DNA from 4 places in the Blastococcus sp. SYSU DS0539 genome. Region 4 is predicted to be linked to each of the others. Evidence: riboswitches for the same ligand, from Rfam matches in the RefSeq annotation. Region 4 holds a riboswitch; each other region holds the start of a gene.

What was found. Region 4 has a riboswitch for cyclic di-AMP ahead of ACI790_RS11550 (LysM peptidoglycan-binding domain-containing protein). Riboswitches for the same ligand answer to the same signal wherever they lie in the genome.
Region 1: it holds a riboswitch for cyclic di-AMP, as region 4 does, so the genes downstream of both, ACI790_RS10155 (NlpC/P60 family protein) here and ACI790_RS11550 (LysM peptidoglycan-binding domain-containing protein) in region 4, are expected to answer to the same signal.
Region 2: it holds a riboswitch for cyclic di-AMP, as region 4 does, so the genes downstream of both, ACI790_RS01295 (C40 family peptidase) here and ACI790_RS11550 (LysM peptidoglycan-binding domain-containing protein) in region 4, are expected to answer to the same signal.
Region 3: it holds a riboswitch for cyclic di-AMP, as region 4 does, so the genes downstream of both, ACI790_RS09965 (hypothetical protein) here and ACI790_RS11550 (LysM peptidoglycan-binding domain-containing protein) in region 4, are expected to answer to the same signal.

What each region holds. Positions count from the first base shown of each region.
Region 1 covers NZ_JBJHAF010000006.1:208,089-213,537, reverse strand. Annotated here, with positions in the region: gene ACI790_RS10165 (globin domain-containing protein) at 1-321, opposite strand, end outside; gene ACI790_RS10160 (MFS transporter) at 468-1,697, opposite strand; gene ACI790_RS10155 (NlpC/P60 family protein) at 1,786-2,973, opposite strand; cyclic di-AMP (ydaO/yuaA leader) riboswitch at 2,988-3,140, opposite strand; gene cobA (uroporphyrinogen-III C-methyltransferase) at 3,287-4,498, opposite strand; gene ACI790_RS10145 (cobalamin biosynthesis protein) at 4,495-4,893, opposite strand; gene ACI790_RS10140 (energy-coupling factor ABC transporter ATP-binding protein) at 4,890-5,449, opposite strand, start outside.
Region 2 covers NZ_JBJHAF010000001.1:291,324-296,772, reverse strand. Annotated here, with positions in the region: gene ACI790_RS01300 (carboxyl transferase domain-containing protein) at 1-2,562, opposite strand, end outside; cyclic di-AMP (ydaO/yuaA leader) riboswitch at 2,933-3,066, shown strand; gene ACI790_RS01295 (C40 family peptidase) at 3,082-3,603, shown strand; gene ACI790_RS01290 (hemerythrin domain-containing protein) at 3,660-4,142, opposite strand; gene ACI790_RS01285 (Rieske 2Fe-2S domain-containing protein) at 4,139-5,077, opposite strand; gene ACI790_RS01280 (SMP-30/gluconolactonase/LRE family protein) at 5,199-5,449, shown strand, end outside.
Region 3 covers NZ_JBJHAF010000006.1:169,516-174,964, reverse strand. Annotated here, with positions in the region: gene ACI790_RS09975 (DNA-directed RNA polymerase subunit alpha C-terminal domain-containing protein) at 1-210, shown strand, start outside; gene ACI790_RS09970 (bifunctional 3'-5' exonuclease/DNA polymerase) at 256-1,920, shown strand; cyclic di-AMP (ydaO/yuaA leader) riboswitch at 2,089-2,236, shown strand; gene ACI790_RS09965 (hypothetical protein) at 2,505-3,392, shown strand; gene ACI790_RS09960 (SDR family oxidoreductase) at 3,447-4,193, opposite strand; gene ACI790_RS09955 (hypothetical protein) at 4,311-4,625, opposite strand; gene ACI790_RS09950 (serine/threonine-protein kinase) at 4,745-5,449, shown strand, end outside.
Region 4 covers NZ_JBJHAF010000008.1:48,220-53,668, forward strand. Annotated here, with positions in the region: gene ACI790_RS11525 (bifunctional RNase H/acid phosphatase) at 1-28, shown strand, start outside; gene ACI790_RS11530 (sulfite exporter TauE/SafE family protein) at 44-799, opposite strand; gene ACI790_RS11535 (DoxX family protein) at 824-1,183, shown strand; gene ACI790_RS11540 (PIG-L deacetylase family protein) at 1,277-1,999, shown strand; RNA gene rnpB (RNase P RNA component class A) at 2,029-2,430, shown strand; cyclic di-AMP (ydaO/yuaA leader) riboswitch at 2,693-2,789, shown strand; gene ACI790_RS11550 (LysM peptidoglycan-binding domain-containing protein) at 2,877-3,500, shown strand; gene ACI790_RS11555 (class I SAM-dependent methyltransferase) at 3,591-4,295, opposite strand; gene ACI790_RS11560 (APC family permease) at 4,324-5,449, opposite strand, start outside.

The sequences.
Region 1 (5,449 bases), on a different contig from region 4:
GTCCCACTCGTCGTCGAAGTGCTCGAGCGTCGCCAGCAGGCTCGGCATGACCGCCGGGTAGTGCGCCGGGAGCGTGCCGAACTTGCGGTGGTCGTAGCCGAGCTGCTTGAGGATGGGCACCAGGCCCTCGAGGTCGTCGACGTTCGAGACGACCTCGCCGAGGGCGTGGAAGAACCGGTCCCGCTGGTGGGCCATGGAGACGGGGAACATCGCCCGCGTCTCGGGGTGGCTCAGGAACAGGTGCGAGTAGAAGTACAGCGGGGCCTCGTCGCCCGTCGCCGCGGCCTTCGCGAAACTGGCCCGCATCGCGGCGGTGTCCATGCGTGCCCCCTCGCGGCGTGGTCCGTCCGGCTGCGCGAGCGCCGACGTCGGCTCCGGTCTGCGAGCACGCCTGCGCGCTCGGGTCTGCCCCTTCCCCGGCTCGGCCGCCCCCACACGGAGGCAGCCGATGTTTCTGCCCGGGCCGGTCAGCCCGGCGACGCCGCGACCGCGGCGGGGCGGGGCGCCTCGCGCGGCATGACCAGGCCCCCGACCAGGCCGGCCGCGAGGACGGCGGTGCTCACCCCGAACGCCACCTGGAAGGAGGCCACGTCGGTGAGCCAGCCGGCCACCAACGGGCCGGCGATCGCCCCCAGGTCGGCCGACATCTGGAACACCGCCACGACCCGCCCACCCCGCCCGGCGCTCATGTCGCCGACGAGCGCGGCCGGGGCGCTGGCCAGCAGCGAGGCGGCCAGCCCGAAGACCGCCATCGAGAGCAGGAAGGCCCAGATCACCGGCGGCAGGACGAGCACCGCCATGGCGGCGGTGGCCAGTGCGGCGCCGACGACCAGCGACGGCCGCCGTCCCCAGCCGTCCACCAGCCGGCCGGACCGCAGCAGGCCCAGCGCCTGGGCCACCGACCCGACCAGCAGGCCGGCGCCCGCCCAGGCGACGGTCCGGCCGAGCTCCTCGGTGACGTACAGCGGCACCAGCGAGTTGCGGACGCCGAACAGCACCCAGCCGACGCCGAAGTTCGCCACGAGCGCGGCGAGGTACACCCGCGAGCGCAGCGCCGTGCTCAGGGGCATCGGCCCGGCGGCGAGGTCGGGGGAGGCGACGTCCCCCGCCTCGGGGGCCGCCGGGTCCGGCTCGGCCGAGCGCAGCATGAGCACGCCGACGCCGCCGGCCACGAGCAGGAACCCGGCGTAGAGGAAGAACGGCAGCCGGGGCGAGAGCTCGGCCAGCAGCCCGCCGGCCGCGGGCCCGGCGATGCCGCCCAGGATGAAGCCGCCCTGCCAGGTGGCGGCCGCCCGGCCCCGGTGCGACGGCGGGGCGACGCGCAGCAGCAGGGAGAGGGCGGCCACGGTGAACATGGCGCTGCCGACGCCGCCGGCCGCGCGCAGCCCGAGGAACAGCGGGAAGGAGCCGGCCAGCCCCGCCGCACCGGTGGAGACGGCGACGATGACCAGACCGGCGGCGAGCACCAGCCGCTCGCCGAACCGCTCGACCAGCGTGCCGCCGCTGAAGGCGGAGACGAACCGGAAGAACGCGAAGGCGCTCACCGCCAGCCCGACCGCCGTGGTCCCGACGCCGAAGGAGCGGGCGAAGAGCGGGATGGCCGGCGCGACGATGCCGAAGCCCAGCGCCACGACGAAGGCGATGACCGCCAGGACCCTGACCTCGCGGGGAAGCTCTCCCCGTGTCCCGACCCGCACGGAACGCGATGGTCGCACGCCCGGCCGGGGAGCCCCCGGGCAGGCGGCGGCGCGCGGGGCGGTCACCCGCCCCGCGCGCCGGGGAGAACTAGCCCGCGATCCGCCGGGCGCTGTTGTAGCCGCCCATCGAGTCGACCGAGGCCACCTTCACCGGGACGCCGGACGTCGCGGCGTGCACCATCTGCCCGTTCCCGATGTAGATGCCGACGTGGCTGACCGGGCTGTAGAAGAACACCAGGTCCCCGGGCTGCAGGGCCGACCGGGACACCGGGGTGCCCATGGTCGACTGCATCCGGCTCGAGTGCGGCACGGAGATGCCGGCCGCGGCGTAGGCGTACTGGACCAGGCCGGAGCAGTCGAAGGCGTTCGGTCCGGCGGCGGCCCACACGTAGGGGTCGCCCACCTGGGCCAGGGCCGTGTTCACCGCGGTCTGGGCCGCACCGCTCCCGCCGGCCACCGGCGCCGGGGGTGCCGGCGCCGCGGCGGCCGGAGCCGGGGCGGGAGCCGGAGCAGGAGCAGCGGCGGCGGGGGCCGAGGCGCGCGGCGCGGCCGGGGCGGGGGCCGCCGCGGCCGGCGCCTGCTGCGCGTCCGCCGGCTCCTGGGCCGCCGCCTCATGCGCGGCGGCCTCCTCGGCGGCGTGCCGCTCCGCGGCGGCGCGCGAGGCCCGCTGCTCCTCCTCGGTGAGGCGCTCGTACTGGGCCTGGTAGTCGGCGATCTGCTGGTCCAGGCGCGCCCGCTCGGCGGTCACCCGGTCGACGTGGGCCTGGGCGTCCTTCGCCGCCTGCTCGGCCGAGGCCTGCGCCCGGTCGGCGTCCTCGCCGGCCCGGCGCGCCTGGCCGAGCACGCCGTTGTTGTGCTCGGCGATCGTGTCGAGCAGGCCGACCCGGTCGACGAGGTCGCCGGCCGACTCGCTGGTGAGCATGGCCTCGAGCGTGCCGAGCCCGTCGCCGGTGTAGGCGCTGCGCGCCACGGTGCGGACCCGGTCCTGGGCCTCCGCCAGCGCGTCCTGCGCGGCGGCGAGCTCCTCGGCCGCGCGGTCGGCCGCCTGCTGGGTCGCCTTGAGCTGCTCCCGGGTCTCGTTGAACCGCTCGGTGAGCACCTCCAGGTCGTGCGCGCGCTCGGCGATCAGCTGCGCGGCGTCCTGGGAGGTGGCCGGCCGCTCGGGGGTGGCGAACGCGGGGAGGGGCGTCAGTGCGACGCCGCCGGCGGCCACGAGGGCCAGCAGGGCCCGACGGCCGGTGATCCGGCGGTGGGCAGGGCTGAGCGAACTCGCCATGTGCGGCGGGTCTTCCTTTCTTCCACGGCCGCCTACCGGGTTAGCTGACGGGTTCGGGCGGGAAGACGCCCGGCGTCCGGCGCCCCCGGAGGGCCGTCGGTCGCTTCACCCCGGGACTGCGATGGGTCCCCGGTCCTGGTGCCGGCTGGTGCCGGCGGGTGGTTCGGCGGCGTCCGGGCGGCTGTCACCGGTTGAGCGACGGACGGGTCCGTCCGGACGAGCTCACGCTAGGTGCCGAACCCGGCTCCCACCATCCGCCCGGACGACTTCGTCCGGAACTTTCACGGCAGTCCATACGAATGCTCACATGCGGTTACCGACATGCCGCAGTTTCCGCCGTGATCGCGTCGGATGCGGCGGGGATCACGGTGGCCGGCTCCAGCCGCTCCCGCCCCGTGGACAGCGAGACGACGTCGCCGACCACCCAGACGGCGGGGGGCCGGATGCCGGCGGCGGCCAGCGCCACGGGCAGCTCGGCGAGCGTCGTCCGCAACGACCGCTGGGTGGCGGTGGAGCCGTCGGCCACCACCGCGACCGGGGTCTCCGGGGACCTGCCGTGCTCGACGAGCGCCGCGGCGATGGCGGGGGCGGTCTCCACGCCCATGAGCACCACGAGGGTGCCGCGCAGCCGGCCCAGCGCCGGCCAGTCGACCAGCGACTGCGGGTGGCCCGGCGGCAGGTGGCCGGAGACCACGACGAACTCGTGGGTCAGGCCGCGGTGGGTGACCGGGATGCCGGCGAGGGCGGGCACCGCGACGGCGCTGGTGATGCCGGGGACGACCTCGACCGGCACGCCGGCGGCCGTGCACGCCTGCAGCTCCTCCATGCCCCGGCCGAAGACGAACGGGTCGCCGCCCTTGAGCCGCACCACCCGCTTGCCGGCCTGCGCGTGCTCCACCAGCAGCGCGTTGATCCGTTCCTGCGCCATGAACCGGCCGCGCGGGAGCTTGGACGCGTCGATCACCTCGGCGCCCGGGGCGAGAGAGCTGAGCAGCGACCGGGGGGCCAGGTGGTCGACCAGCACGACGTCGGCCTCCGCGAGCGCCTGCCGGCCGCGCACCGTGATCAGCCCGGGGTCGCCCGGGCCGCCTCCCACGAGCACCACGCTCCCGGCGCCGCCGTCCGGGCCGGGCGAGCGGACGGGTGGCGTCCCGTCGCCGAGCGGCAGCGCCGCGCTGGCCAACGCCGGGTCGTCCGCCCGGGTGCAGAAGACGCGGGCCCGCTCCGCCTCCGCCGCGACCGCCGCGTCCACCGCGGGATCGCCGGTTGCGGCCAGGGCGAACCACGCGCCGTCGAGGTCGCCGTCGGTCCGGGGCCGCCGCTGCCAGTTGACCGCGCCGGTGGCTGCCAGCGACGCCAGGGCCGGGGTGACCGCGGGGGCGACGACGGTGACCAGCGCGCCCGCTGCCAGGAGGCCGGCGACGCCGCGGTGCGCCGCCGCGCCGCCGCCCACGACGACCACCCGGCGGCCCGCCAGCCGGAGCCCCACCGGGTGCAGCACCTCGCCGGCGCGATCGGTGGTCACGGTTCCTCCTCGGTGGTCGGGGTCGGGACGGGGCAGCGCGTCGCCGTCGCCGGGCGGGCGACGGCGACCGTCACCCGGCCGTGCACCGTCTTGCCGACGACGAGGACGCCTCCCCGGAGCAGGGCGGCCGCCTCGGCCACCGAGGGCGTGCCGACGCGGTCCGCGACGGCTGCCGACGGGGACGGCACCCGCACCGCGGCCAGGTCCGCCGCCGGGTGGCCGGTGAGCGCCCAGCCGCGCTGGGCGGCGGCCGCCACCAGGCCCGGCTCGGCCGCCCGGGTGTCCACGGTGGCCAGCCGCACCGGACCGGGGACCGGCGGGAGGACGGCGTCCACCGCGGCCAGCACCTCGGCGGCGCTCACCCCCGACGTCAGCCCGACGCCGACCGTCCTCACGTCGGCACCCCCGGCCGGTCGGGGAGCGCGGCGAGCAGCCCGGCGGCGTCCCGGGGGAGCGGGCCGTCGGGGAGCAGCCCGAGGTCGCGCAGCCGCGCGCCGATCCGCAGGGCCCACGGGCGGGACAGCCGGGCCCGGCCGAGCAGGTCGCCGTCGGCGAGGACCGCACCGGGGGCGCCCTGGACGACGGTGCGGTCGACGACGACCGCGATCTCGTCGGCCCAGCGCAGCGCGAGGTCGACGTCGTGGGTGCTCATCACCACGGTCGAGTGGTGCTCCTGCAGGCGGGTCAGCGCCGCGAGGGTGGCGGCCACCGCGGTCGGGTCGAGCCCGGCGGTCGGCTCGTCGAGCAGCAGGACGCACGGTCGCATCGCGACCGCGCCGGCGATCGCCACCCGCTTCCGCTCGCCGTAGGAGAGCTGGTGCGTCGGCCGGGCGGCCAGGTGGTCGACGCCCAGCAGCTCCAGCGCCTCGGCCACGCGCGTCCGGACGGCGTCCTCGGCCAGGCCCAGGTTCAGCGGGCCGAAGGAGACGTCCTGGCCGACCGAGGCGCTGA
Region 2 (5,449 bases), on a different contig from region 4:
GTCGCGGAGCTCGAGCACCGAGCCCTCGTCGGCCAGCGCGTGCAGCACGGCGCGCATGTCGTAGACCCGCTTGCGGTTCTCCGGGACGAGGTGGCGCAGCGCGCGCTGGTCGGGGGCGGCCCAGCCGGCGACCGGGCCCTGGAAGTAGGAGAGGTACTGCCGCGCCGCGGCGACGGCGGCGGCGTCGTCGGCGACCCGGATGTCGACCACCCCGTTGGCGTGCTGGACGTCGATCGGGCCGATCTCCTCGGGCGCGACGACGCCCAGCCCGCCGCCCTCGATCATCGCCGGGCCGCCCATGCCGATGTTCGCGTCCTCGGTGGCGATGACGACGTCGCAGGTGCCGAGCAGCGCGGCGTTGCCGGCGAAGCAGCGGCCGCTGGCGATGCCGACGGTCGGCACCAGGCCGGACAGCTTGCCAAAGAGCGCGAAGGCCATGGTGTCGAGCGCGGAGACGAGCGGGAGGTCGACGTCGCCGGGGCGCCCGCCCCCGCCCTCGGCGAAGAGCACGACGGGCAGCCGGCGCTGCTCGGCCAGCTCGAACAGCCGGTCCTTCTTCAGGTGGCCGCGCATGCCCTGGGTGCCGGCGAGCACGGTGTAGTCGTAGGAGACGACGACCGCCGCACTGTTCTCGCGGCCGACCAGGTCGCCGTTGACGTCGGCCAGCCCGCCGACGACGCCGTCGGCGGGGGTGCGCTCCTGGAGCTCCTCGCGGCTGCGGCGGCGCTCCTGGGCGGCGAAGACCAGCGGCCCGTACTCGAGGAAGCTGCCCGGGTCGACGAGGTCGGCGAGGTTCTCCCGGGCGGTGCGCCGGCCCTGGGCGTGCCGCTTGGCGACCGCCTCGGTGCGGTGGGCGTCCAAACCGATCTCGTGGCGGCGGCGGACCTCGGCGAGGTCGGGGCGGTCGGCGTCGAGGTCCAGCTCGCGGAGCTGCTCCTCCTCGCCGGATGCGGCGTGCTCGACGTCGGCGAGCAGCTGCCCCTCGCGGACGGTCTCGCCGACGCGCACCGCGACCCGCCGGACGGTGCCCCCGGCCGGCAGCGCGACGACGTGCTCCATCTTCATCGCCTCGAGCACGACGACCGCTCCGCCGGGCTCGACCGTCGCGCCGGGCCCGGCCTCGATCGCGACGACCGTGCCGGGGACGGGAGCGCGGAGCCCCTGCTGCCCGCCGGCCTCCTCGATGGGCGCCGTGGCGGCCGGCGCGAGCTCGGCGAGGTGGTCGTCGACGAACGTGGTGGTGGCCCCGGTGACCTCGGGGTGGGTGAGCAGCGCCCGCAGGAAGCCGGTGTTGGTGGCGACGCCGCGGACCTCGACCTCGGCCAGTGCGCGGTGCAGGTGCGCCAGCGCCTCGACGAGCCCGCCGAGCCGCTCGTGCACGACCACCTTGGCGAGCAGCGGGTCGTAGCGCGGGCTGACCTCGGTGCCCGGCCGGGCGGCGGTGTCGACGCGCACGCCGGGGCCGCCGGGCAGGGTGAGCGACCCGATCGTGCCCGCGGAGGGGACGACGGCGCCGTCGGCGGTCAGTGTCTCGGCGTTGACCCGGGCCTGGACGGCGCACCCGACGGCGCGGGGCGGGCCGTCGGCGAGCCCGAGGTCGGCGAGGGTGGCGCCGGCCGCGACGCGCAGCTGCAACCGCACCAGGTCCAGGCCCAGAACCTCCTCGGTGACGGTGTGCTCCACCTGCAGGCGCGGGTTGCACTCGAGGAAGACGAACCGCCCGGGGTCGCCGGCCGGGACGAGGAACTCGACGGTGGCCAGCCCGCGGAGGCCGACGTGCCGGGCGAGCGCCGCCGCGGCGTCGTGCAGCTGCTTCCGGACCGCACCGGGCAGGTTCGGCGCCGGGGCGATCTCGACGACCTTCTGCCGGCGGCGCTGCAGCGAGCAGTCCCGGTCCCCGAGGACGACGACGTCGGCGCCGGCGTCGCCGAGCACCTGGACCTCGACGTGCCGGGCGCCCTCGACCAGTTCCTCGGCGAGCAGCGCATCGGTGCCGAAGGCGACGCGGGCCTCGTCGGCGACCTGCGCGAAGGCGGCGGTGACGTCGTCGCCCCGGCGGAGGATTCGGGTGGCCCGGCCGCCGCCGCCGAACCGCGCCTTGAGCATCACCGCGCCGGTGGCGTCGAGCAGGCCGGCGACCCTCTCGGTCGTGGCGTCGCTGGTGCCCCGCGGAACCGGGACGCCGGCGGCCTCGGCGGCCTCGCGGGCGAGCACCTTGTCGCCGAGCGTCGCCAGGACGGCGGCGCCGGGGCCGACGACGGTCAGCCTCCCGCCGGCGTCCTCGGCGGCCCGCGGCAGCGCCGGGTCCTCGGAGAGGAAGCCGTAGCCGGGGTGGATCAGCTCGCAGCCGGCGGCGCGGGCGGCCTGCGCGACCGCCGCGGCGTCGAGGTGCGCGGCGGGGCCGCTGCCGGGGAGGAGGTGCGTCTCATCGGCGGCGGCGAGGTGCGGGGCGCCGGGCTCGTCGGCGGCCGTGACGGCGACCGACGTCATCCCCTCCGCGGCCGCCGCGCGGGCGATGCGGACGGCGATCTCGCCGCGGTTGGCGATCAGCAGACGGGCCACCCGGCGATGCTCGCACGCGGTTCCGACGGGTCGCGGCGACGGTCACCAGGCCGGTCGCCGGGGATCCGGATCGCACGCGATCGTGGACGGAGAGTGCAGGCATGCCGCGAACCGCGAAGTAAGCGGGTGATCGCGCGGTGTGAGGATCGGCCGGAGCACAGCCGGACGCCATACCGGGATCAGCCGAGGTCCGCTCGCGAGTCGCGGTTCCGGCCGGGCTCCGTCGTCCTCCCGCCGGAGCCGCGCAGACGCCGTGCGGCCCGCTTTGTGACCTTTCCGTGACATGCCTAGCGTCGTCGCCGGTCCGCCCGGGCTCCCGTCGTCACCACCCCCGGTGACACCCGCGCGGACACCGCCGAACCGGGCGTCGGAGCACATCCCGCCGCCTGGACCGGGGACCCACCGCAGCACTGGGGTGAAGCGCGTCCGGCATGCCCGGGAGCGCCGGGCGAGTTCCCCGCCCGAACCCGTCAGCTAACCCGGTAGGCGGTTGTCGGAGAACAGGAGAACCCGTCGTCCATGACGACTACTCGCACGTCCTCGATCACCCGCCGGTCCCTCCGCGGGGCGGCGCTCGCCCTCGTCACCGGAGCGGGCATCGCCCTCTCCCCGCTGCCCGCTGCCGCCGCCGGCGCGGGTGACACCGGCGGTGCGGTCACCGTGACCGTCGCCCCGGTCGCCGCACCGACGCACGCCGCCCAGGTCGCGGTGGAGACCGCGCTCGCCCAGCAGGGCAAGCCCTACGTCTGGGGCGGCACCGGCCCCGGCGGTTACGACTGCTCGGGTCTGACCTGGTCGGCCTACCAGGCCGCGGGCGTGGAGATCCCGCGGACCTCGCGGGTCCAGGCGACGGCGGGCGTCCACGTCGACCGGGCGAACCTGCAGCCCGGTGACCTGATCTTCTTCTACGACCCGGTGGGCCACGTCGGCATGTACATCGGCGACGGGCTGATGGTGCACTCGTCGACCTTCGGCCAGCCGGTGGCGGTCGTCCCGGTCGACTCGATGTGGGGCTACAACACCGCCCGCCGCGTCGTCTGATCCCGGCTGCGGACGGTGCCCGGTCGTGCGCGCACGACCGGGCACCGTCCGCACCGCTATCGGGAGCGGAGGGTCGCCCGCTTCAGCCGCACCATGAGCCGCATGCCGCCGGACTCGGCCAGCTCCTGCTGCCGCGCGCGCAGCTGATCGCCGAGCTGCTCGAGGCGCTCCTCGCCGAGGGCGTGCGACTGGGGGAACATCCGCTGCTCCTCCTCCATCGTGTGGTGGCGCACCGTCTTCTCCAGCATGCGCACCTCGGTGGCGAACTCCGGATCGGTGACGTCCATCCGCATGACGGTGGCGACCTGGTCGTCGATCTGCCGGTGCTCGGCGTGCGCGAGGGCCAGCAGCGGGGAGACGTCGGGGACGGCGGGGTAGAACAGCTCGTCCTCGATCTGGGCGTGGATCTCGATCTCGCGGAGGAAGCGGTCGCGGAGCTCCTCGCGCCGGTCGACGTCCGCAGCGGGGCTCTCCGCCAGCTCGCGGAGCAGCCCGCGCAGCACGTCGTGGTGCGCGATCAGGACCTCGTCGGCCTTCATCGGGATGCCTCCTCGGCCGTGGTGATCGCCGTCGGGCTGCGCCACCGGGCCCGCCGCCGGACCTCGACCGCGCCGTCGCGGACGCGGGTGTCGTAGCAGGGCAGCGGTGCGGTGGACGGGCCCTGGGCCGGGGACCCGGTGTCGAGGTCGAACCGGGAGCCGTGCCACGGGCAGACGAGCTCGTCGCGGTGCAGCCAGCCCTCCCCCAGCGGGCCACCCATGTGCGGGCAGCGCCCGCCGACCGCGCGGACCGCGCCGTCGGTGCGGACCAGCACCACCGGGACGCCATCGGCGTCGACGGCGAACGGCTCGCCGTCCGGGAGGTCGGCGAGCCGCGCGACCTGGGTGAACGTGCGCGGCGATCGGCTGCCTCCGGCGTGGTCGACGCCGAGCCGGTGCCGGTAGGAGAGGACGCCGCCGAGGTAGCCGCTGGCCAGGACGACGGTGTAGCCGGCGGCGGCGGTCACCCGGGCCCGCACCGCGCGGCCGCGGCCGCGGTCGGCGAACGACCAGGCGTAGAGCGCCAGCGCGGTGCTGTTGAGGGCCGCGTGCACCAGGCCGACGCGGCGGGCCTCGTCGTGGGCGTGCTGCCAGTCGGTCAGCCCGGTCGCGGCGGCGCCCACCGCACCCGCGATCCCCACTCCGACGACCGTGCGCGCCGCCTGCCCGGCGCCCGGCCCGCCGCGGCCGGTCGCGTCGAGCCCGTCGAGCAGCGCCGCCGCGCTCCAGGACCCGATCGGCACGGCGACGAGGAACGGGTGCACCGGATGCCCCAGCCAGACGCCGTGCAGGAGGTCCTGCAGCGGGCGGGCGTACCGGCCGGCGAGCAGGAATGTCAGCGAGATCCCGTGCTCGACCTGGTAGCCGGGCGCATCGAGCATCTGCCACCGCCCGACGGCGCCGACCGCGCGCTCGAGGACGCTCCGGACGCTCATCGGTGCGCGTCTTCCGTCGCCATGCCCCGAGCCGTGCCCAGCCCTCGGGACGGGAAACCCGAGGTCGCGACGTCGCCGTCCGTCTCGTCGGCGGGCACGGAGAGGCATAGCGTGCCGCTCCATGGCTGATCGAGAGTTCCGGACGGTGCTGGAGGGCGGCTCCTACTTCGAGGGGCCGCGGTGGCGCGACGGGCAGTGGTGGGTGTCGGACTTCTACCGGCACACCGTGAGCCGGGTGCCGGCCGAGGGCGGCGCGGAGACCGTCGTCCTGGAGGTGGAGAACCAGCCGTCGGGGCTGGGCTGGCTGCCGGACGGCTCGCTGCTCGTGGTGTCGATGAAGGACCACCGGCTGCTGCGGGTCACCGACGGCGA
Region 3 (5,449 bases), on a different contig from region 4:
ACCGGGTCTCCGGAGGTGCCGTCCCCGGGGACAGGGTCGCCCCGGCCGTCGCCGAGCCGCCCGCCGTCCGCACGGCCGGCGCCCGCCGCACCGGCCGGCCCGGCGCCCGTGCGGCCGCCCGACTACGCCGATCTCCTCCGGCTGGGAGTGCACGTCGCCCGGGCCGTCCTCACCGCGCCGGCCCGCTGCCTGCGCCGGCTGCTCGGCTAGGGCCCGTTCCCGGGCGGCGTCGGTGACGTCGGCCAGACTGCGGGGGTGCAGCTGGTCGCGCTCCGGCGCCGCGGGTCCGCGGTGGAGGCCGCGGCGCTCGCCGCCGACGGGGCGACGGCGGCGGTCACCCGCGTCGCGGCCGACGACCTCCCCGCGCTGGTCGGGGAGCGGGAGGCCGCAGCCGAGCCCGTCCGCTGGGTGTGGGACGACACCACGCGCTGGTACCCGGCGCTCCTGGCGGCCGGGGTGCGGGTGGAGCGCTGCACCGACCTGCGGCTGACCCACGCCATCCTGCGGCGGACCCCGTTCGCCGACCAGGAGCTGCTCGCCGGTCCGGACACCGCCGGCTGGGACGCGCTGCAGCCGGTCGCCGCGGCCGACCCGGCGCTCTTCCCGCCCGCCGACCCGGCCGACCTGCTCGACCCAGCGGCGGAGCACCGGCGGCAGCAGGCGGCCCTGGCCGCCTCGCCGCAGCGGAACCGGCTCGCGCTGCTGCTGGCCGCGGAGTCCTCCGGTGCCCTGGTGGCCGCCGAGATGACGCACACCGGTCTCCCCTGGCGGGCCGACGTGCACGAGCGCCTGCTGACCGGGCTGCTCGGGCCGCGCCCGGTGGCCGGTGGGCGCCCGGCGGTGCTCGAGCGGCTGCTGGTGGAGATCCGCGCGGCGCTGGGCGCCCCCGGGCTCAACCCCGACTCGCCCGCCGAGCTGCTGCGGGCGCTCCAGCGGGCCGGTCTCCCGGTGGCCGACACCCGCTCGTGGACCCTGGAGCAGGTGGACCACGCGGCCGTCCCGTTCCTGCTCGAGTACAAGAAGCTGATGCGACTGCTCACCGCCAACGGCTGGAGCTGGCTGGAGACCTGGGCCCGGGCGGGGCGGTTCCGCTCATCCTTCCTGCCCGGCGGGGTCGTCACCGGGCGGTGGGCGTCGAACGGCGGGGGCGCGCTGTCGGTGCCCACGGTCATCCGCCCGGCGGCGGTGGCGGACGACGGCTGGCGGTTCGTCGTCGCGGACGTGGCCCAGCTGGAGCCCCGGGTGCTCGCCGGGATGAGCGCCGACACCGCGATGGCCGAGGCGGCCCGCGCCACAGACCTCTACGAGGGCATGGTCGCCGGCGGGGCGGTGGCCACCCGGGCGGAGGCCAAGCTCGGCATCCTGGGGGCGATGTACGGCGGCACCCGCGGCGAGAGCGGCCGGATGATGCCCCGGCTGGCCCGCCGCTACCCGCGCGCCATCGGGCTGGTCGAGGAAGCCGCCCGGGCGGGGGAGCGGGGCGAGGTGGTGCACACCCTGCTGGGCAGGGGATCGCCGCCGCCCAGCGGGGCGTGGGCGCAGCGCGCGGTGGACCTCGGCGAGCCCGCGGAGCAGCCGGGCTCGCGGGAGGAGCGCGACCGGGCCCGCCGCGCCTGGGGTCGGTTCACCCGCAACTTCGTGGTCCAGGGCACCGGCGCGGAGTGGGCGCTGTGCTGGCTGGCCGACCTGCGCAACCGGCTGTGGCGGCTGGGCGGCGACGGTCCGCTGGAGAGGCGGCCACACCTGGCGTTCTTCCTGCACGACGAGGCCGTCGTCCACGCCCCCGAGGAGCTCGCCGACGACGTGGTGGAGGCGGTGCGGGCCGCGGCGTCGACCGCCGGGCGCCTGCTGTTCGGCACCTTTCCGGTCGACTTCCCGCTCGACGTCGCCGTCGTCCGGTCGTGGGCGGACGCCGGCTGACCCGGCACGGCCGCTACACCGCCGACGGGCCGGCGGCCGGTCTGCGACACACCTCACGCACGGGAAATAACCCGCAGCCGTTTGTCACGTATGCATAACGGCGGCTACCGTGGCCAGGTCCGCCCGGTCGCCACGTCCCCATCCGGGGAGTTCGGTCGGACGCCGCCGAGTCGCCCGCTGCCATCGTGCCGCGGGTGAGCCGGGGACCCACCGCAGCACTGGGGTGAATCGCGCGCCGAGCACGTCGCGGCGCGGGTAGGGCGACTTCCACGCCCGAATCCGTCAGCTAACCCGGTAGGCGGCAACGGAAGAAACGGAGAGCCGCCGCATGGCGCGCCCTTGCACCGCCGCACGTCCTGGCGCCACCCGGCACCGCCGCATCCGGGTCGGCCCGCGGACCTGATCGTCCGCGCACCCGGCGTCCGGCCTGCCGGCCCCCACCTCCGAGCACTTCCCGCTCGACCGGCTCCTCGCCGTCTCCCGGTGGTCCGTCCGGCCGGCCCGACGCCCGCGCCCTGCTGCCCGCATCCCGTCGCGGCCCGCTCTCCGGCCGGCCGCGTGACCCCCTCGGAGCACCGCCACCCATGAACCCCCGCACCACCACCTCCGGCCGCCGCCGGCCGCCCACGGCCGTCCGCCGCCCCGCCCTGTACCTGGGCGTCGCCGCCGCCGGCGCGGTTCTGGTCAACGCCCTCGTCGGTGTGAACCCGGCCGCGCAGGCCGAGGCCGATCCGCCGCAGTCGGTCAGCGTCGCCCAGGAACTGGGGCTCAGCGCCCAGTCCGGTCCGATCGACGTGACCGAAGACCTGGCGCCGCTGCAGGACCTCGCCGCCAGCCGCAGCACCCGCGACGCCGAGCAGGCCGCGGCCCAGCAGGCCCAGGCCGCCGCCGACCAGGCCGAGCTCGACCGGCAGCAGGCCGAGGCGGAGGCCGCCGCCCGCGCCGAGGCCGAGGCGAAGGCCAAGGCGGAGGAGGAGGCCGCGGCAGCCGCCGCCGCCGCCGCCGCCGCCGCGGCAGCCGCCGCCGCGCCCGCAGCCCCCGCGGCCGCGAGCCCGCGCCAGCAGGCCCCGGCCGCCGCCTCTGCCGCCGCCTCGGTGGCCGGCTCGGCGGTCGCGCGCATCAGCAACACCGCCGGGAGCCACCGCCCGCAGGTGCAGGCCGCGGCCGACGCCGTGGTCAGCAACGTGCCCGGCGCGGCCGGCATCACCCTCGGCGGTACCCGCCCCAGCGCGGCCGACCCGGGTGGCCACCCGTCCGGCCTGGCGCTCGACTACATGGTCATGTCCAACGCGGCACTCGGGGACGCGATCGTCGCCTACCACCGGGCGCACTGGGCCGAGCTCGGCGTGGACTACCTGATCTGGCAGCAGCGGATGCTGTCGTCACCGGGTGGCTCCTGGCAGGCGATGGAGAACCGCGGGAGCGCCACGGCCAACCACTACGACCACGTGCACGTCAACTACCAGGGCTGACCGCCGGTGCCCCGGGCCCCGTCGGGCCCGGGGCCGGGTGGGTCCCGGACGTCGTCAGGTCAGCCTCCGGACGACCGAGAGTGGCAGCACCCGCATGGCCAGGCCGATCGGCACCCAGGGCCAGGCAGGCACGTAGGCGCTCCGCCGCCGGGCCTCGATCGCCGCGACCATGGCGCGCACGCCGGTCGGGGTGTCGACCATGAACCGGGTCCGCTGCTGCACGTGCTGGTTCATCTCCGAGCGGATGTAGCCGGGGTGGACGACCGACACGTCCAGGCCGGGGATGCGCTCCGAGCGCAGCCCCTCGGCGATCGAGGCGACGCCGGCCTTGGTGGCGGCGTAGGTCGTCATGGACCTCCGCATGCCGCGCAGCGCCGACATCGACGAGATCAGCACCAGGTGCCCGTGCTGCTGGCGGCGGAAGATCTCCAGGGCCGCCTCGATCTGCGCGAGCGCGCCGACGAAGTTGGTCATGGCGGTCTCGCGGTTGACGTCGGCCCGGCCGGTGCCCAGGGGGGCGCCCTTACCGAGGCCGGCGTTCACGACGACCCGGTCGATCGTGCCGAACGACCCGGCGAACCGGGCGAAGACGGCCGGGACCGCCGCGGCGTCGGTGACGTCGAGCGCCGCCGTCTCCACCCGTCGGCCGGTGGCCGAGCGGATCTCGGCGGCCAGGTCGTCGAGGCGGTCCGTGCGCCGGGCGCACAGGGCCAGGTCGTACCCCAGCCCCGCGAACTGGCGGGCCATCTCCTCGCCCAGGCCGGAGCTCGCGCCGGTGACGAGGACGGTGCCGGTGCTCACGCGGTGGTCCGCGTGAAGTCGTCGCGCGCCTGCCCGGCGCGGTGGAGGGGGAGGTCGATCATGCTCGGACGGTACGAGAGCCCGGTGCCCTCCTCCCGACCGGCTCCGCCCGCCCGGTCAGTCGGGCCCCGTGGAGAGCGAGGAGCCGGCCAGCGCGGGCGACCGGAGCAGCGGCAGCGGGGAGCCCGTCCGCGCCACGGCGGCGTCGAGGTGGTCGGCCAGCAGCTGCCGGCCCGCGGGCGACAGGCCGGTCACCGATCCGGCGTCGACTGCGTCGATCCGCACCGGTTCCCGTCCGTAGCGGGTGAGGAACGCGTCGACGACGGCGTCGTCGACCTCCCCGGCGAGGCACAGCACCCGGCCGCCGGCGGTGTTCAGCAGCCGGACCACGCCGCGGACCTGCGGGAACGGTCGGGAGGGGGGTGGCTGCACCGGTCCAGTGTGCCTTCCCGGCGACAGCGGGGTTCAGGTCGGGCCCGAACGGGCACTCACGAGAGGTACGGGACGACGGCGGGGACGACCTCGCGGGCATCAGCACGAGGGGACCGGGAGTGACCACGGCCGAGACCAGCCGGCAGATCCTCGGCGACCGCTACGAGCTGCGCGACCTGATCGCCGTCGGTGGGATGGGCGAGGTCTGGCGCGCGCGCGACGTGCTGCTCGACCGCCCGGTGGCCGTCAAGATCCTGCGCAGCGAGTACGCCGACGACTCGGTGTTCGTGGCCCGGTTCCGCACGGAGGCCCGGAACGCCGCCAGCCTGAGCCACCCCAACATCGCCGCCGTCCTGGACTACGGGGAATCGACGGCCGAGCGCACCGGTGAGCACCTCGCCTACCTCGTGATGGAGCTGGTCGACGGGCCGCCGCTCTCGGCGCGGCTGGCGGCGGAGGGCTCGCTCGAGACCGATGCCGCCCTCTCGCTCCTCCGGCAGGCCGCGGCCGGCCTCGCCGAGGCGCACCGGGCCGGTGTGGTGCACCGCGACGTCAAGCCGGCCAACATCCTGCTCACCTCCGACGGCACGGTGAAGCTGACCGACTTCGGCATCTCGTGGTCGGCGGGCAGCGTGCCCCTGACCCGTACCGGTCAGGTGATCGGCACCGCCCAGTACATGTCGCCCGAGCAGGCCAGGGGCGAGCACGTGGGCCCGGCGAGCGACGTCTACGCCCTGGGCCTGGTCGGCTACGAGTCCTTGTCCGGGCACGCCGCCTTCGACGGTGACAACCCGGTGACCGTCGCGCTCAAGCAGGTGCAGGAG
Region 4 (5,449 bases):
GGTCAACGACACCGCGCACCTGCGCTGACGCCGGCTCGCCAGGTCAGACGCGGGCGAAGAGGTAACCGGAGACCACCACGCCGAAGGTCACGATGAGCACGCGCAGGGGCGTGGCGGGGATGCGAGTGGCGATCCGGGCACCGAGGAAGCCGCCGACGAGGCTGGCCGGGGCGGCGACGGCGACGACGGTCCAGGCGACCGGTCCGAAGATGCCGAACACCACCAGCGTCACCGTGGCGGTGACCGCCGACAGCGCCGACTTCAGGGCGTTGGCCAGCTTCAGCCGGTGCAGCCCGATGCCGAGCACGCCGACGAGGATCACCCCGAGCGCACCGCCGAAGTAGCCGCCGTACACGGTGGCGAGGAACAGCGCCACGTACAGCCAGGCGGGGTCGCGGCCGGGGCCGCCGGGGACCTGGCCGGCCAGCCGCCGGGTCACCAGCGGCTGGAGCGCGAGCAGCAGGCTGGCCATGAGCACGAGCACCGGGACGACGAGGTCGAAGGCCTCAGACGGCGTGGTGAGGAGCAGGACGCTGCCCACCAGCCCGCCGGCGACCGCGACCGCCGAGAACCGGATCAGCCGCCGGCGCTGGCCGGCGTACTCCGGGCGGAAGCCGGCCACGCCGCCGAGGTAGCCCGGCCACTGGGCCAGCGAGTTCGTGACGTTGGCCGCCACCGAGCCCAGCCCCAGCGCCACGAGGGTCGGGAAGAGGATCAGCGATCCACCGCCGGCGATGGAGTTCACGACGCCGGCCAGGAACGCGACGCCGGCCGCGATGAACAGGTCGGCACCGGACACGACGGGTGACCCTACGGTGAGCCCATGCGGGCAGAGGCGCGAGCACTGGGAATGGCCGCCGGGATGACCGGGGCCGGGGTGTTCCACCTGGTGCGGCCGCAGGTCTACGACTGGATGATCCCGCCGGAGCTGGGACCGGCCCGGCCGTGGGTGATCGGCAGCGGGGTCGTCGAGCTGGCGACCGCGGCGCTGCTCGCGGTGCCCGCGACCCGGCGTGCCGGTGGCTGGGCGGCGGTGGGGCTGCTGGTCGGGGTGCTGCCGGCGCACCTGCAGACCCTTCGGGCCACCCGGCGCTCGCCCGTCGGGCTGACGGTGGCGGCGGCGCGGATCCCCTTCCAGTTGCCGATGCTGCGGGCCGCGCTCCGGGTGGCCCGGGGCGGCTGACCCGCCGTCCTCGCCGGAGAGTCGCCGGCCTCCCGCTGCGTCGCGAGGTCCGCGACCGCAGCGTGCGGTCCGCGGTCGCGGCAGACTCGGGCCATGCCGACAGCTCCGATGCCCGACGACTGGCAGCGCGCCCTGGTCGTCGCCGCCCACCCCGACGACATCGAGTACGGCCTCGCCGCCGCCGTCGCCGTGTGGACGTCGGCGGGCAAGGAGGTGCACTACCTGCTGGCCACCCGGGGCGAGGCGGGGATCGCCGGCATGCCGCCGGCCGAGGCCGGCCCGCTGCGCGAGGAGGAGGAGCGCGCGTCGGCCGCCGTCGTCGGGGTGACCGAGGTGGAGTTCCTGGACCAGCGCGACGGCGTGCTCGTGGCCGGCCCGGAGCTGCGCCGCGAGCTGGCGGCCGGCATCCGGCGGCACCGCCCCGAGCTGGTGGTCACCCTGCACGGCGGGGACAGCTGGACGGCGCCCGGCGTCAGCCCGATCGCGTTGAACTCACCCGACCACCGGGCGCTGACCCGGTCGGTGCTCGACGCGGTCGCCGACGCGGCGAACGAGTGGATCTTCCCGGACCTCGCGGAGGAGCGGTGGACCGGCGTGCAGTACGTGGCGGTCCAGCACATGGGCGGCGAGCCCCCGCACGCGATGGACGTCAGCGGGGGAGTGGCGGCCGCGGTCGCCTCGCTCACCGAGCACCGGCGGTACCTCGAGGCGCTGTCGGACGAGCCGGTCGAGGAGCAGGCGCGGCAGCAGATCGACATGGCGACGCTGACCGAGGACGGCGGCCGCCGGGTGGGCTTCACGCTCTACTGGGGATGACCACCCCCTAGACTCGCGGGCACGACGGACGAGTCGGCTGGGCGGTCGCGTCGGCGGGGGAGATCCCGTCGCCGAGGAACGTCCGGGCTCCACAGGGCAGGGTGGTCGTTAACGGCGACCCGGGGTGACCCGCGGGACAGTGCCACAGAAAACAGACCGCCAGCGCGTGCGCTGGTAAGGGTGAAACGGTGGTGTAAGAGACCACCAGCACGCCGGGTGACCGGCGTGGCTCGGTAAACCCCACCCGGAGCTAGGTCAAGAAGGAACGGCGGTCCGCCGCCGTTTCGCGCAGGCGTTCGAGGGCGGCCCGCCCGAGCCTGCGGGTAGACCGCTGGAGCCTGCCGGCAACGGCAGGCCTAGATGGATGACCGCCCATCGGGAGGCCGCAAGGCGCCCGTGGACAGAACCCGGCGTACAGGCCGACTCGTCCGTCGTCCCCCGGGCAGGCTCGCGGCGCGGATGCCGGCCGGTGGTGCGGCGGCACGCTCACCCGATCGGGTCAAACCGGGCGCTGTGCTTTCGGTTCGTGACTCCGCGTGCGTCCGCGCGGAGGGTCCGCAGAAAGGTCGGGAACGATCTCCTGGGGGGCGTCCGGCCTGCATACCGTTCCTCCCGTCCGCCGATCGGCGGGCCCGGATGGCCGCCCGCCGAACCTGCCCACGGCCACCGGAGGCGTCGACACGACGGGCAGGCGCGGGGGACCCACCGTTCGACGGCCCTCCGGGACCTCGGGGTGAAGCCGCGTCCTGCGGCCGGGCAGCTCTCGCCCGAACCCGACAGCTAACTCCGCAGGCGGCGAGAGGCTCACCACGCCATGCGCATCAGCTCCCGCACCACGGGTCGATCCCGCTCCACCCGCAACCGCGCCGTGAGGGCCGTGGCCTACCCGGCCGTCGTCCTCGCGGCGGCCTCGGCCGTCACCCTGGGGGCCATCGGGCCCGCGGCGGCCCACACCGGCGAGCACACCGTTCGCTCCGGTGACACCCTCAGCCGGCTCGCGGCCGACCACGGCACCACGTGGCGCAGCATCCACGAGGCCAACCTCGACACGATCGGCGCCGACCCGAACGTCCTGCGCGTCGGTCAGGTGCTCACCATCGGCGGCGCCGGCGCGGCGGCTCCCGAGCGCGCCAGCCGATCGGACCGGCCCGTCCCGGCTCCGACCTCGGAGGCCTACGCGCAGTGGGACGCGCACGTCCGCCCCGCCGTCCAGGAGGTCGCCGAGCAGTTCGGCGTCTCGACGGTGCTCACCCGCCCCGGCCACAGCCCCACGGCGGGCCGCGCGGCCGACTTCATGGTCTACGCCGACGCGGCCAAGGGCGACGCCGTTGCCCAGTACGCGATCGACAACGCGGGCCGGTTCGGCGTCGACTACGTGATCTGGCAGCAGCGGATCGCCGGTCCGTGGACGGGCTGGACGTGGCAGGCCATGGAGGACCGCGGCTCGGCCACGGCCAACCACATGGACCACCCGCACGTCGCCTTCGCGCCGGCCGGGTGACCGACCACCGAGCCCACCGCTGACGGCGAGCGCCCCCTGCCCGGGTCCGGGCAGGGGGCGCTCAGCCGTCTCCGCGGGGCTGGCCGGCGGTCAGACGGCGACAGCGGTGACGAAGGTGCAGATGCCCTCGCCCGAATCGGCCCGCAGCCGCACCCCGAGCACCCACAGCAGCGCCATCTCGACCCGGTGGACCAGGCGGCGCGGCCCCGCGAACCAGGTGCTGCCCCCGGTCGTCACCCGGATGTCCCCGAACCCCGCCAGCCGGACGTGCTCGGTCAGCATCCAGTCGGGGAGGATCGAGATGTGGCCGGGCTGGTGGTAGTGCCCCGGTCCGAAGATGAACGGCGCCCCCCGCAGGAACATCTTCAGCCGCGAGTGCGGGTGCGTGATGTTCGGCGTGCTCAGCAGCAGCCGGTCGCCGGGCCGGAGCAGCGACCTGATCGAGCGCAGCACCTGCCGGGGGTTCTCCACGTGCTCCAGCGTCTCCACGCACACGACGAGGTCGAAGGGGCCCCGGGTCTCGTCGGTCCACTCCGGGTGGTCCAGGTCGAGCCGGTGGATCCAGTCGTGCGGCGGGTCGAGGTCGGTCGGCACGACGTCGAAGCCGGCGTCCCGCAGCCGGCAGGCCAGCGCGCCGCACCCGGCACCGACCTCGAGGATCCGGCCGCCCTCGGGCAGCACGCGCCGGGCCAGTTCGACGGCGTACTCGTGCACCCCCGGGGCGGCGTGCACCCCGTGCCCCTGGTAGGACCCCGTCGCAGCGGTGCGGGAGGCGGTGTGCTCGTCGACGGTCACCTTCGGCAGTGTGGGCCACCGGCGGCCACTACGCACGGTGGTCGGCCGCGCCCTCGGCAGGCGAGCGGCGGAGCCGGAGGGCGCGCAGCCCGGCCCCCACGGCGAGGGTCACCGCGCCGGCCACCACCGACGGCCACGGCAGGGTGGCCGCCAGCACCAGGCACCCGGCGACCCCGGCTGCCTGGAGCGCCCGGGGCCAGCGCCGGTGCTCGGCCGGCTGGGTGAAGGCCGCGAGGTTGGCGACGACGTAGTACAGCAGCACGCCGAACGACGAGAACCCGATCACCGCGCGCAGGTCGACCGTCAGCACGAGCACGCAGACCACCGCCCCGAGCGCCACCTCCGCCCGGTGCGGCACCCGGTGCCGCGGGTGCACCGCGGCCAGCGGGCGGGGGAGGTCTCCGGTCCGCGCCATCGCCAGGGTCGTCCGGCCCACCCCGGCGACCAGCCCCAGCAGCGCCCCGAGCGCGGCGGCGGCCGCCCCGATCGGGACGACCGGCGAGGCCCAGTCCCAGCTCCCGGCGGCGACGGCGTCGGCGAGCGGGGTCGCCGTGCCGGCGATCCCGGCGGGCCCGAGGACGAACAGCAGCGTGACCGCGACGGAGGCGTAGACGGCGACGGCGATGCCCAGCGCGACGGGGATGGCGCGGGGGATGGTGCGGGCCGGCTCCCGGACCTCCTCGCCCATCGTGGCGATCCGGGCGTAGCCGGCGAAGGCGAAGAAGAGCAGCCCGGCGGACTGCAGGACCCCGTACCAGCCGTACGGTCCGTCGGCCCAGCCGGTGAGCCGGGCCGGGTCCGCGGTGCCGGCGGCCAGCGCGGCGAGGACCGCCACGGCGAGCGCGGCCAGCACGACGGCGACCACGACGCGGGTGAGCCTGGCCGTCCGCGTCACCCCGTGGTAGTTGACCGCCACGAGCGCGACGACGGCGGCGACCGCCACCGGGCGCTCCCAGGGCTGCGGAACGGCGTACGCGGCGAAGGTCAGCGCCATGGCCGCGCAACTGGCGGTCTTGCCCACGACGAACGCCCAGCCGGCGAGGAACCCCCACCACGGCCCCAGCCGCTCCCGGCCGTAGAGGTAGCTGCCGCCGGCCTGCGGGTACTGCGCGGCCAGCTGCGCGGAGGCGGTCGCGTTGCAGTAGGCCACCACC